Regions from separate parts of the Telluria sp. PB2R4 genome, predicted to be linked through region 2. Evidence: riboswitches for the same ligand, from Rfam matches in the RefSeq annotation. Region 2 holds a riboswitch; the other holds the start of a gene.

Region 1 (6,757 bases), on a different contig from region 2:
GTAGTCCTGCGCGTGTTCGAGCGCCTGCTCCACCGGGTCGCCCAGCGCAAGGCGCGCCGCGATGGCGGCGGCCAGCGTGCAGCCGCTGCCGTGGTAGCTGTACGGCAGGCGCGGCAGGCGCCAGGCGCGCTGCTCCACGCCGTCGCGCTGCCAGCGGTTGACGATGATGTCTCCCGGGCCGTGGCCACCGGTGACCAGCACGTGCTCGCAGGGCACGGCACCCAGCGCCGCGGCCTCGGGCAGGTTCGGTACCAGCACGGTGGCCAGCGGCAGCAGCTCGGCCAGTAGCGCGACGGCATCGCCCAGGCCGAGTGCGTCGCCATTGCCGCTCGCCAGCACGGGGTCGAGCACGACCGGCAGCCCCGGGTCGGCCGCGCGCAGCCGGCGCAGCAGCCGCGCGATGACGGATGCGTTCTCGTGGTTGCCGGGAATGCCGATCTTCACCGCATCGATGCTGAACGCACCGACCAAGGCATCGGCCTGGCGCAGGATCAGGCCCGCGTCGACCGGCTGCACCTCGTGCACGCGGTTGTTGTCCTGCACGGTCAGGGCCGTCGCCACCGGCAGCGCGTGGCCGCCGAGCGCGCCGATGGCGGCGATGTCCGCCGCCAGCCCTGCCCCGCCGCCGGGATCGAGTCCGGCAAAGACCAGCACGGTGGGCACCATCAAACCGCCATGCCCTCGACCGGCGACGATGGCGAGGCCGCGAAGCGCTTCGGCATGCGTCCCGCGCGCCAGGCCTCGCGCCCGGCAATGACGGCGTGGCGCATGGCGCGCGCCATCCGCACCGGGTCGCTCGCGGCGGCGATCGCGGTGTTCATCAAGACGCCGTCGCAGCCGAGCTCCATGGCGATGGCCGCGTCCGAGGCCGTGCCGACGCCGGCATCGACCAGCACCGGCACCGTGGCTTGCTCGATGATGAGCGACAGGTTCCATGGATTGAGGATGCCCATGCCCGAGCCGATGAGCGAGGCCAGCGGCATGACGGCAACGCAGCCGATCTCCTGCAGGATGCGCGCCTGTACCGGATCGTCGCTGCAATAGACCATCACGTCGAAGCCGTCGCGCACCAGCGTTTCCGCGGCCCTGAGCGTTTCGGGCATCTGCGGGAACAGGTTTTTTTCGTCACCCAATACTTCCAGCTTGACGAGCTTGCGCCCGCCCAGCAGTTCGCGCGCCATCTGCAGCGTGTACACGGCGTCTTTCGCCGTGTAGCAGCCGGCCGTGTTGGGCAGGATGGTGAATTCTTCCAGCGGCAGCACATCGAGCAGGCTGGGCGCATTCGGGTCCTGGCCGATGTTTACGCGGCGGATCGCCACGGTGACGATCTCGGCGCCTGCGGCCAGGGTCGCTTCGCGCGTCTGCGCCAGGTCGCGGTATTTGCCGCTGCCGACCAGCAGGCGCGAGGCGTACTGGCGGCCGGCGATGGTGAGGTAGTCTTGTTCAGTCATTGCGTTCATTGTCATCTCCATGTTTTGGTATGGTCAACCGCCGCCGATGGCGCGCACGATGTCCACTTTGTCCCTGGCCTGCAATTGCCGCTGCGGCCACTGCGCGCGCGGCACCACTTCGCGGTTGACCGCGACCGCCACCGCCTGCCCGGCCACGCCGAGCTGGCCGGCCAGGTCCTGCAGCGACAGCCCGACAGGCAGGCGGTACGGGGCGCCGTTCAGTTCGATCTCCGTCATCACACCTCCCGGTAGAGTTTCGCCCCGCCACGCACGAACTCGATCGCCTTCTCTTCCATCCCTTTTGCCGCGTATTCCCGCACCTCCTGCGTGATCTTCATCGAGCAGAAATGCGGTCCGCACATCGAGCAGAAATGGGCCACCTTGCTCGACTCCTTGGGCAGGGTCTCGTCGTGGAAGGCGCGCGCCTTGTCCGGGTCGAGGCCGAGGTTGAACTGGTCTTGCCAGCGGAATTCGAAGCGCGCTTTCGACAGTGCGTTGTCGCGCAGCTGGGCGCCGGGATGGCCCTTGGCCAGGTCGGCCGCATGGGCAGCGATCTTGTAGGTGATGATGCCGTCCTTGACGTCCTGCTTGTCCGGCAGTCCCAGGTGCTCCTTGGGCGTGACGTAGCACAGCATGGCGGTGCCGTACCAGCCGATGGTGGCGGCGCCGATGCCGGAGGTGATGTGGTCGTAGCCCGGCGCGATGTCGGTGGTCAGGGGCCCGAGGGTGTAGAACGGCGCTTCGCTGCACTGCTCCAGCTGCAGGTCCATGTTCTCCTTGATCAGGTGCAGCGGCACGTGGCCGGGGCCCTCGATCATGGTCTGCACGTCGTGCTTCCAGGCGACCTGCGTCAGCTCGCCGAGCGTCTTCAGTTCGGCCAGCTGGGCTTCGTCGTTGGCGTCGTAGATCGAACCAGGGCGCAGGCCGTCGCCCAGGCTGAACGACACGTCGTAGGCCTTCATGATCTCGCAGATCTCCTCGAAATGCGTGTACAGGAAGGATTCCCGGTGGTGCGCCAGGCACCACTTGGCCATGATCGAGCCGCCGCGCGACACGATCCCCGTCAGGCGCTGGGCCGTCATCGGCACATAGGCCAGGCGCACGCCGGCGTGGATGGTGAAGTAGTCGACGCCCTGCTCCGCCTGCTCGATGAGCGTGTCGCGGTAGATCTCCCACGTGAGTTCCTCGGCCTTGCCGCCGACCTTTTCCAGCGCCTGGTAGATCGGCACGGTCCCGATCGGCACCGGCGAATTCCGGATGATCCATTCGCGCGTCTCGTGGATATGCTTGCCGGTCGAGAGGTCCATCACGTTGTCGGCGCCCCAGCGGATCGCCCAGGTCATCTTTTCCACTTCCTCGCCGATCGACGACGTGACGGCCGAGTTGCCGATGTTGGCATTGATCTTGACCAGGAAGTTGCGGCCTATGATCATCGGCTCGACTTCCGGATGGTTGATGTTGGCGGGGATGATGGCGCGGCCGCGCGCCACTTCCTGGCGCACGAACTCGGGGGTGATCTCGGGCGGCATGCTGGCGCCGAAAGACTGTCCCGGATGCTGGCGCGCCAGCAGGCTGGCGACGCGCGCACCCATCGGGCCGGATTCGACCAGCGAGGCGATGTATTCCTTGCGCCGCAGGTTCTCGCGCAGGGCGACGAATTCCATCTCGGGCGTCACCAGCCCGGAGCGCGCGTAGTGCATCTGGGTGACGTTGCGGCCCGCGCGGGCGCGGCGCGGGGTGCGCTGCAGCTCGAAGCGCAGCGCAGCGAGGGCCGGATCAAGCAGGCGCGCCTTGCCGTAGTCCGACGTGGGACCGGAGAGCTCTTCGGTATCGCCGCGCTCGAGGATCCACGGCAGGCGCGGCGTGCCCAGGCCACGGCGCACGTCGATGGCAAGCGCCGGGTCGGTGTACGGACCCGAGGTGTCGTAGACGAACAGCGGCGGGTTCCGCTCGCCGCCGAAGCCGTCGGGCGTGGCCGACTGCGAGATCTCGCGCATCGGCACGCGGATATCGGGCCGGCTGCCTTCGATGTAGACCTTGCGCGAGTTGGGGAAGGGTTCGATCGCCGCCTGGTCGACCGTGGCGGTCGCGGCGTCGAATTTCAGAGGTGCATTCATGTGGCTCCTTTGCGGAGCCAGCAAAGGAGTGCCGGTGCGGCCGGGCAAGCGCATGCGCTCCCTGGCCGTGTTCCGGCTGCTTCCCTTCGCTGGCATTATCCAGATCAGGTTCGGAGGGTATTTCTCACCCGCGTGTCACGTATGCGACAGCAGGACCCCTAGCGTGTGCCGCGCCCGGCTTCCCGGACGCTGCGCGGCGGATTATAGCGCCATCTACTCTATAATGGTTCTTTTCGCAAAATTCTCAGCCATCACATCATGGAACTTGCCAAGTCTTTCGAGCCCGCAGAAATTGAACAATACTGGCGCACCGAATGGGAGCAGCGCGGTTACTTCACCGCCAGCATGGAAGACGGCAAGCCGTCCTTCGCCATCCAGCTGCCGCCGCCGAACGTCACCGGCACCCTGCACATGGGCCATGCTTTCAACCAGACCATCATGGATGGCCTGACCCGCTACTACCGCATGCGCGGCTATAACACCGCGTGGGTGCCGGGCACCGACCACGCCGGCATCGCCACCCAGATCGTGGTCGAGCGCCAGCTCGACGCCCAGAAGATCTCGCGCCACGACCTGGGCCGCGACGCCTTCATCGAGAAGGTCTGGGAGTGGAAGGAAAAGTCGGGCAGCACCATCACCGGCCAGATGCGCCGCATGGGCGCGTCCGCGGACTGGAAGCGCGAATACTTCACGATGGACGAGCCGCGCTCGCAGAGCGTCACCGAGGTGTTCGTGCGCCTGTTCGAGCAGGGCCTGATCTACCGCGGCAAGCGCCTGGTCAACTGGGACCCGGTGCTGGGAACGGCCGTCTCCGACCTGGAAGTCGACTCGCAGGAGGAAGACGGCTCGATGTGGTACATCCAGTACCCCCTGGCCGACGGTTCCGGCCACCTGACCGTGGCCACCACCCGTCCCGAGACCATGCTGGGCGACGTCGCCGTGGCGGTCGATCCGACCGACGAGCGCTATACCCACCTGCACGGCAAGCTCCTCACCCTGCCCCTCACCGGCCGCCAGATCCCGGTGATCGCCGACAGCTACGTCGACAAGGAATTCGGCACCGGCTGCGTGAAGATCACCCCGGCCCACGACTTCAACGACTACGCGGTCGGCCAGCGCGCCGGCCTTGCGCCGCTCAACATCTTCACGCTCGATGCGAAGATCAACGAGAATGGCCCAAGCCAGTACCAGGGCCTGGACCGCTTCGCCGCGCGCAAGCAGATCGTCGCCGACCTCGAAGCGCAAGGCCTGCTCGAACAGGTCAAGCCGCACAAGCTGATGGTCCCGCGCGGCGACCGCACCGGCGTCGTCATCGAGCCGATGCTCACCGACCAGTGGTTCGTCGCCATGAGCAAGCCGGCGCCGGAAGGCACTTTCAATCCGGGCAAGTCGATCACCGAAGTCGCCCTCGAAAAAGTGGCGAACGGTGAGATCAAATTCGTGCCCGAAAACTGGAGCACGACCTACAACCAGTGGCTGGGCAACATCCAGGACTGGTGCATCTCGCGCCAGCTGTGGTGGGGCCACCGCATCCCGGCATGGTACGGCGAGAACGGCGAGATCGTCGTGGCGCGCACCGAAGAAGAAGCGCAGGCCAAGGCCGCCGCACAAGGCATCACCGGCGCCCTGCGCCGCGACGACGACGTGCTCGATACCTGGTTCTCGTCGGCCCTGGTGCCTTTCTCGACCATGGGCTGGCCGGAAGAAACCCCGGACATGAAGCACTTCCTGCCGTCCTCGGTGCTGGTGACCGGCTTCGACATCATCTTCTTCTGGGTCGCCCGCATGGTGATGATGACGACCCACTTCACCGGCAAGGTGCCGTTCGAGACCGTGTACGTGCACGGCCTGGTGCGCGACAGTCAAGGCCAGAAGATGTCCAAGTCGAAGGGCAACACGCTCGACCCGATCGACCTGATCGACGGCATCGACATCGAGTCGCTGGTGGCCAAGCGCACCACCGGCCTGATGGACCCGCGCGCCGCGGACAAGATCGCCAAGGCCACGCGCAAGGAATTCCCGGAAGGGATCCCGTCCTTCGGCACCGACGCGGTGCGCTTCACGATGGCGAGCTACGCTTCGCTGGGCCGCAACATCAATTTCGACCTCGGCCGCTGCGAGGGCTACCGCAACTTCTGCAACAAGATGTGGAATGCCACCCGCTTCGTGATGATGAACACGGAAGGCAAGGACTGCAGCCAGCCGAATCCCGAAGACCTGGCACCAAGCGACCGTTGGATCATCTCCTTGATGAACCGCGCCGAGCTGGAAATCGCGAAGGGCTTCGCCGACTACCGCTTCGACAACATCGCCAGCGCCATCTACAAGTTCGTGTGGGACGAGTACTGCGACTGGTACCTGGAACTGGCCAAGGTCTCGGTCCAGCAGGGTACGGAAGCGCAGCAACGCGCCACCCGCCACACCCTGCTGCGCGTGCTGGAAGTGATCCTGCGCCTGGCGCACCCGATCATCCCGTTCGTGACCGAAGCGCTGTGGCAGAGCATCGCGCCGCTGGCCGGAAAAACCGGTGATTCGATCATGATGCAGCCCTACCCGCTGGCCGACACCTCGCTGGTAAGCGAAGAGGCGGAAGCCTGGATGGAGCAGCTCAAGGCGCTGGTCGACGCCACCCGCAACCTGCGCGGCGAAATGTCGCTGTCGCCGTCGGTGCGCGTGCCGCTGATCGTCGAGCCGGGCAACGCGCAGGACCGTGAACGCATGGCGGTGTTCGCCCCGTACATCCAGTCGCTGGGCAAGCTGCAAGAAGTGCAGATCGTCGACGCGCTGCCGGAATCGCCGGCGGCCGTGTCGATCGTCGGCACCACCAAGCTGATGCTGAAGGTCGAGATCGACGTCGCCGCGGAGCGCGAGCGCCTCGCGAAGGAGATCGCGCGCCTGCAGGGCGAGATCACCAAGGCCAGCGGCAAGCTGTCCAACGAAAGCTTCGTCGCCCGCGCCCCGGCGGCCGTCGTGGCGCAGGAGCAGGAACGCGTGGCGAACTTCTCGGCCACGCTGGCCAAGATGCAGGAACAGCTGGCCAAGCTGCCGGCGGCGTAACGCCGGGAGCCTCCAAGAAAACGCGGCCTCGGCCGCGTTTTTTGTTTCCGCTGCCCGTTGCGCCCTTGTAGGGTGGCGCGGCTCCACCCTGGTGCTGGCCGGCCCGCCGCGTGGATGCCGCCCACGCGTTCA
Region 2 (6,757 bases):
GCAGGCGCGAAAAATAGCCGAAGAACTTCGGCAGCCGCGTTTCGATGAGGTCGGCGGCGCGGCGCTGCGCTTCCGGCTTCTGGTCTTCGTAGTACAGCGAGGTGGCGATGGGGTGGTGCGTATCGTGGATCTCGGCGACCAGGTCGGCGATGGTCAGCTGCAGCTGGTGGGTCCAGAGGCGGCCGGGATCGGTGCGCGGGGCCAGCCCATGCTGCTCGCCCAGGTACAGCAGGATGTTGGCGACCTGGCCGATGGTCAGTTCGCCGGCGCGCAGGAACGGCGGCGCGAACGCGGGATGGGCTTCCGTCTCGAGCGCCGACATCAGGAGGTCCATGCCGCCCTGGCGGCGCGCCACGTCCACGTATTCGGCCCCGGCTTCCTCCAGCGCAAGGCGAACGAACTCGCCGCGCCCCTGGATACCCGGCCAGTAAAAAAGTTCATACGCCATCTCGCACCTCGGGTCTGGTTCGGTCTGGCGCAATTATCGATGATGAACCGGAAGCGTGGCGCCGCACAAACATGGTAATCTTGTAGTGCCTGTCAGGCGAATACAAGAAGTCGCAAAAGAGTTGGAAAAAGCACAACAAGACGCGCCAGCCGATCTATCGAGAGAGACAACATGAACGCAACCCTTTCCAGCGGTTTCATTCACTTTCTTCTGCACTTTCTCCACCGTCCCCTGGACTACCCAGGCACCAGTTAGCTCCCCGGCAAATTGCATGGCAGAATGTGACTTTCTGCGATGCAAGCCCGTTTACATCGACGGGCATCGAAGATAAAGACAGTGGCGCCACGGTGGCGCCCACCACTTTGCGCCGATTGGAGCGTTCCCCATGATATTCGCTCACTTGTCCCGGTCCTGGCTTGCGCGCCGCAGCCAGTACACCCCCGCATCCTGGATGCTGAGTATCGTGCGCAGCCTGCGCGTGCTGCGCTACTGGCGCGAGCACCAGGCCCTGTGCCGGCTCGACCTGGTGCGCCGATTTGTGGCGGCGGCACCACACGACGACCTGTTCCACCACCTCAGTCACCGCAACTACCTGGCGAAGGACCTGAGCGCGCGCCAGCGCGTACAGTGCGTGCTGTCGCACTACCGCTTCGAAGACACCGCCTTCAGCAACGCCTACCACCAGGCGGTCTACGGCGGCGGCGGGCTCACGCTCTGGCAGCAGACCTCGCAGCACGTGGCGCATGCCGACGGCGCCGAGCACCACTTCCTGCTGCGCCTCGAGATGGCGCCGCGCCACGACGCCGAGGGCGACCTCACCATCTCGCTGGTCGCCGACGGCAAGTACCTGCACCGCCTTTCCTACACCTGGGTAGACGGGCAGCTCGCCGGTGTCGACCTCCCCACCGTGCCCTTCGTCACGCGCAACCAGGGCCGCTGGCTTGACTCCGGCGCCGCCTTCGACGCCTTCGAGGAAGCCTTCCCCAACAACTCGCCGAGCTTCTTCTGCTTCGCCGCCATGCAGGGCGTCGCGCAGGCACTGGGCATCGACCAGGTGGTGGCCATCAAGTGCACCTCGCACATCGCCTACGATCCGCTCGACGTCAAGCACTTCGAGAACGCCTACGACGGCTTCTGGAAGATCCTGGGCGGCACGGAGATGACGGGCCGCAGCTACCTGATCCGCCTGCCCTTCTACCTCAAGCCGCTGTCCGAGATGCCGTCCAAGCATCGCAAGCGCGCCGCCCAGCGCCGCGAGTTCTGGCGCGCCATCGGCGACGCCACCCGCACCACGCTGCTGCGCCACATGGCGCCGGCAGCCAGCACGCAGGCGCGCGCGGTGGCGGCGCCGGCCACAGCCGAAGCATGAAGCGCAGCAGCCTGCCGCCGCCGCAGTAAGTACAAGCGAGCGCACAAGCAGGCGCGCGGCCGGCAGCGGCCGAGCACGTTGCCACATTCGCCACGCCCGCCCGGGTCCGTGGTACACTGCCGCCTCGCTAGGGGTCCTGGTGCGTGCGATGAGCGCGTTGCCGGGTGAGAGATACCCTTCGTACCTGATCTGGATAATGCCAGCGAAGGAAAGCGCAACGCAGCTCCCAATTTTGTTTGCCCTTCCCCCACGTTGGCTCCGGCTTTTTATTCGAAAGCAGCGCGCCATGTTTGCCGTGGCGCGCGAAGACGAGCAAACCATGACATTCAAGCTGAAGCATTCCCTTCTTGCCTGCGCCATCCTGCAGGCATTCTCTTCGACCGCATCCGCGCAACAATCCGACGCTGTCACCTCGGTGGTCGTCACCGGCAGCCGCTGGGTCGCCAGCGACCGCGCCAGCATCGGCGGCTTTTCCGACGCGCCGCTGCTCGACACCCCGGCATCGATCACCGCCATCAACCGCACCCAGATGCTGGACCTGTCGATCCGCAACGTGAGCGACGCGGCGCGCTACGACGCCTCGGTCGGCGACGCCTACAACGCGATCGGCTATGCCGAGCAGTTCTCGATCCGCGGCTTCGCCCTCGACAACGCGAGCAGCTACCGCAAGGACGGCATCGCGATCCCCGCCGACACCCAGATCCCGCTGGAGAACAAGGAACGCATCGAAATCCTGCGCGGCCTGGCCGGCCTGCAGGCGGGCGTCGCGGCGCCGGGCGGCATGGTCAACTTCGTCACCAAGCGCCCGACCACCACGCCGCTGCGCTCGGCCCTGGTGGAAGCGAGCGAGCGCGGCACCCTGCACGGTTCGATCGACCTGGGTGGCCGCAGCGAGGACCGCGACCGCCGCTTCGGTTACCGCATCAACGCGGCGGCCGAAGACCTGAAGCCGACCGTGCGCGGCGCCGATGGCGAACGCCAGTTCGTATCCGGCGCCTTCGACTGGCAGATCAGCCCGAATGCGCTGTTGCAGCTGGATCTCGACCACCAGCACAAGTCGCAGATCACCGCGCCGGGCTACCAGCTGCTGCGCAACGAAGTCCTGCCGACCGGCGTCTCGCCCAAGACCCTGCTGAACGACCAGCCCTGGACCAAGCCGGTGGAGACCGACAGCAGCAACCTGGGCCTGCGCTTCGAATACCGCCTCGATCCCGACTGGACGGCGACCGTCAACGCCAACAAGCACTGGTTCAAGCGCGACGACTACACCGCCTTCCCTTACGGCTGCAGCAACGAGGGCGATGGCTTCTATCCCGGCTACTGCTCGAACGGCGACTACGACGTCTACGATTACCAGAGCGTGGGCGAGCGCAAGACCCCGTGGGGCGCGCAGGCCATGCTGCAGGGCCGTTTCGCGCTGGGTGCGGTGCGCCACCAGTTCACGGTCGGCGCCGCGATGTCCGAGCGCCACGACAGCTTCGGCGAATACGTCTACGACTACGCCGGCTACAGCAACATCTGGAACAACCTGGCGGTCGACCCGGCGCCGGGCAACCCGCGCACCGGCCCGGTGATGGAGCGCCGCAACGACGTCGAACGCGCGCTCTTCGTGCAGGACGTGGCCACCCTGTCCGAGCGCGTGACGCTGCACACCGGCCTGCGCTGGGTAAAGCTCAAGCGCAACGAGCTGGCCGAGATCGACCAGGGCTGGGTGCATGCCGACGACAGTTTCGTGCTGCCGAGCGTGGCGCTGGTGTTCAAACCGGCGCCCGACTGGAGCGTCTACGGCTCGCTGAGCCATGGCCTGCAGCACGGCGGCATCGCCGAGATGGGCACCGCCAACGAGGACAGCGTGCTGCCGCCGAGCCGTTCGAAGCAGGTGGAAGTGGGCGTCAAGGGCATCGTCAACAACGCGGTGATGCTGTCGGCCGCCGCCTTCGACATCAAGCAGGGCCTGGAGTACGTCAACGGCGCCAACCTCTTCGTGCGCGCCGGCCAGCAGCGCCACCGCGGCGTCGAGCTGGCGGCCCAGGGCAAGCTCAATCCCGACCTGAACTACAGCCTGTCCTTGATGGCGCTCGACGCGGAGCAGACCGGCACCGGCGACCCCGAGGTAGAAGGCAAGCGCGTGACCAACGTGCCGGAATTCCGCTCGACCGCCTGGGTGGAATACGCCGTGCCGGCCCTGAGCGGACTGAAGGTGGACGCCACCTGGCAGTACTCGGGCAGCAAGGCCTTCGACCCGGCCAACCGCGCGGTCGTGCCGGGCTACCATGTGGCCGCGCTGGGCGCCTCGTACGCGCTGCGCGTCGGCGGGATGAACACGATCCTGCGCGCCCGCGTGGACAACGTGTTCGACAAGTTCTACTGGCGCGACGTGACGCAGTCGCTGGGCGGCTACCTGCTGCCGGGCGCGCCGCGCAGTGTCAGGGTGTCGGCGCAGTTCGACTTCTAAGCTGGAGAACCGTACGGTGGGCGGGAGACCCGCCCACCGTACGACAACCCAAGTACAGCTTAGTCGGCCAGATCCGCCAGCTTGCCCAGGCAACGCCGCTGGAACCCATTCAAACCGACGCTGACAAAGCTGTCCTCCGGCTCGATCACGCCTGCATCGAGCAGCAGGCGCAGCTTGGCGATGCGGTCGCCCTGGGCCAGCGCCTGGGCCAGGTGCGGCCCATCGGGGTCGCCGGCCCAGGCGATCGCCTCGACCACCTCCGGGGGGAACTCCCAGTGCCGCGCGATCACCGCAGAAAGCTGGCGGCTGACCGCGAACAGTTCGACCCCGAAGGTCCCGGAGCCCGGCACCTTGCCGGCGCACAGCCGGTCGGCCACCTGGAAAGCGACCTGCAGGCCCACGTTCTGCATCAGCCCGGCCAGGTAGGATTCGAACACGCCGGCCGACAACCCCGGCGCCATCACGCTGGCGGCAAACGCGCAGCGTTCGGAATGGCGCCACACGTTGGGCGCCACCTGGCGCGCGACGCCCTGCACCTTGACCCGGACCAGCGGCCGGATGGCGATGCGCGCCAGCAGCATGCGCAGGCCGTTCAGGCCCAGCATCGTCACCGCGCCGTCCAGGGTTTCGATCGGCTTGGCCGGACGGTAATAGGCGCTGTTCGCCTCGCGGATCACTTCGGCGACCAGCACCAGGTCGCGCCCGACCTCGGCCGACAGGGCCGCGGTCGAGATGTTCTCGTCCGACAGGGCGCCCATCAGCTGCGTTATCAGTTCCGGCACGCGCGGCACCAGCCCGGCCGCGCTCCCGGGATCGTCGGTCAGCGCGCGCACCTCGTCGAGGATCTGCTGTTCCAGTTCCGCAGCGGCGTTGGTGCCGCTCGATGCGGCCAGCCAGCGGTAATAGGCAGCGTCGACGTCGGCCGCCATGTCGTCGTCATTCGCTACAGCGGCGGCCATGGTGCCGGCCGTTGCAGCGGTCTCCTTCTCGGTACCGCCCAACAGGCGGCCTATCCATTTTTTCACAACGCACCGCCATATTGATAAGACAGAGGCGCGTATTTTAATACCATACGGCAACAAAAAGACAATTGTAAAAACTTGTCCTCTTAATCCATATCAATAGCCCGTACCGATAGGACCCAGCACGGCCTCGACCTGACGGATCCGGTGCGGCAGGCTACCCTTCAGCAAGAGGTAGGGAATACCGCGCCCGTCCAGCGTCTCGACCAGCATCCGGTGCACCTTCTGGCGCACTTCTTCCGACTCGCGCTGCAAGCCGTCCGGCTCCCATGGGCTGTCGGGGGCCGTCACCAGGGTATGGGCGTAGTCGTGGCGGCTGTCGAGGCGCGCCAGCTGCGGGTCGACCCGGCCCCAGTACTGACGGCTGTACAGCGCCGTCATCAGGGGCGTGGTGTCGCAGAACAGGAAGCACGTGGCGCCTTCACTTTCCGCGGCGGCGTCCTCGCGGGCGCGCTGGGTGCAGGCAATCGGGTACTGGTCGCTCTCGAAGGGCACGCGGCCACGGGTGTCGACGAATTCGCGCAGGTATTCCGGCACCCACACGGTGCCGTAGTGCCGCGCCAGCGCGTCGCACAGGGTCGACTTGCCGGACGATTCGGCGCCGAGCACCGCGATCCGCTGCACCGGGCCTGGTCCAGGCATCATGCCTCCCTCCGCGCAATGTTCGACCAGGCGCGCCAGCCGGTCCAGGCCAGCACCACGAACACGGCGTACAGGAAGGCGGTCAGGATCAGGCCCTTGTAGACGTACAGGCCGACATACAGCACGTCCACCACGATCCACACCAGCCAGTTCTCCACCTTCTTGCGGCCCAGCAGGAGCTGGCCCACCAGGCTGCCGGCGGTGAGGAAGCCGTCCGCATGCGGGACGTCGGTATCGGTGAGATGGTCGAGGAACTGCGACAGCAGCACGAAGCCCGCAGCCCAGGCGGCGACGGCCCAGCCCCAGGCCCCGCGCTTCAGGCGCGTGACCACCAGCGGCTGGTTGCCGGCCCCGTGCAGCCACTGGTACCAGCCCCACACCGAGGCCCCGATGAAGACGAACTGCAGGCCCATGTCGCCGTACAGTTTGGCGTCGAAGAACACCACCGCATAGGTGCCGGATGAGGCGATCGAGAACAGCCAGGCCCAGTGCTTCTGGCGGATGTTGAGCAGTACGGTGGTGACCGCCAGCAGGAAGGAGACGAGTTCCAGCGGGGTGGTGCTGAAACCGAGGAGGGCGAGCGGTTCGTTCATGCGGATTCTAGGGAGAGCGGCAGGCGATTATGGCTACTCGCCGCTGAATGCGCAAGCCGAAGCGCCCGCCCACCGCCTGCACGGCGAGCAGCGCTTCGAGAGCGCTTCAGCCAGGTTTGCGCCGGCGCGACCCGCCCAGGCCGAGCGCGGCGATGCCGAACAAGGCCAGCGATGCCGGCTCCGGCACCTCGGCGGTGATGCCCCAGCCGTCGATGCTGCCGGCGTCGC

The links. Region 2 has a riboswitch for thiamine pyrophosphate ahead of AC56LU_RS19900 (TonB-dependent siderophore receptor). Riboswitches for the same ligand answer to the same signal wherever they lie in the genome.
Region 1: it holds a riboswitch for thiamine pyrophosphate, as region 2 does, so the genes downstream of both, thiC (phosphomethylpyrimidine synthase ThiC) here and AC56LU_RS19900 (TonB-dependent siderophore receptor) in region 2, are expected to answer to the same signal.

The regions. Positions count from the first base shown of each region.
Region 1 covers NZ_JCASIC010000015.1:126,957-133,713, reverse strand. The annotation lists gene thiD (bifunctional hydroxymethylpyrimidine kinase/phosphomethylpyrimidine kinase) at 1-666, opposite strand, end outside; gene AC56LU_RS21425 (thiazole synthase) at 666-1,460, opposite strand; gene thiS (sulfur carrier protein ThiS) at 1,485-1,688, opposite strand; gene thiC (phosphomethylpyrimidine synthase ThiC) at 1,688-3,568, opposite strand; TPP riboswitch at 3,633-3,738, opposite strand; gene AC56LU_RS21410 (valine--tRNA ligase) at 3,827-6,625, shown strand.
Region 2 covers NZ_JCASIC010000013.1:140,257-147,013, reverse strand. The annotation lists gene AC56LU_RS19910 (glutathione S-transferase) at 1-448, opposite strand, end outside; gene AC56LU_RS19905 (DUF535 family protein) at 834-1,817, shown strand; TPP riboswitch at 1,937-2,045, shown strand; gene AC56LU_RS19900 (TonB-dependent siderophore receptor) at 2,137-4,272, shown strand; gene AC56LU_RS19895 (HDOD domain-containing protein) at 4,332-5,297, opposite strand; gene AC56LU_RS19890 (AAA family ATPase) at 5,391-5,939, opposite strand; gene pnuC (nicotinamide riboside transporter PnuC) at 5,936-6,529, opposite strand; gene AC56LU_RS19880 (proprotein convertase P-domain-containing protein) at 6,636-6,757, opposite strand, start outside.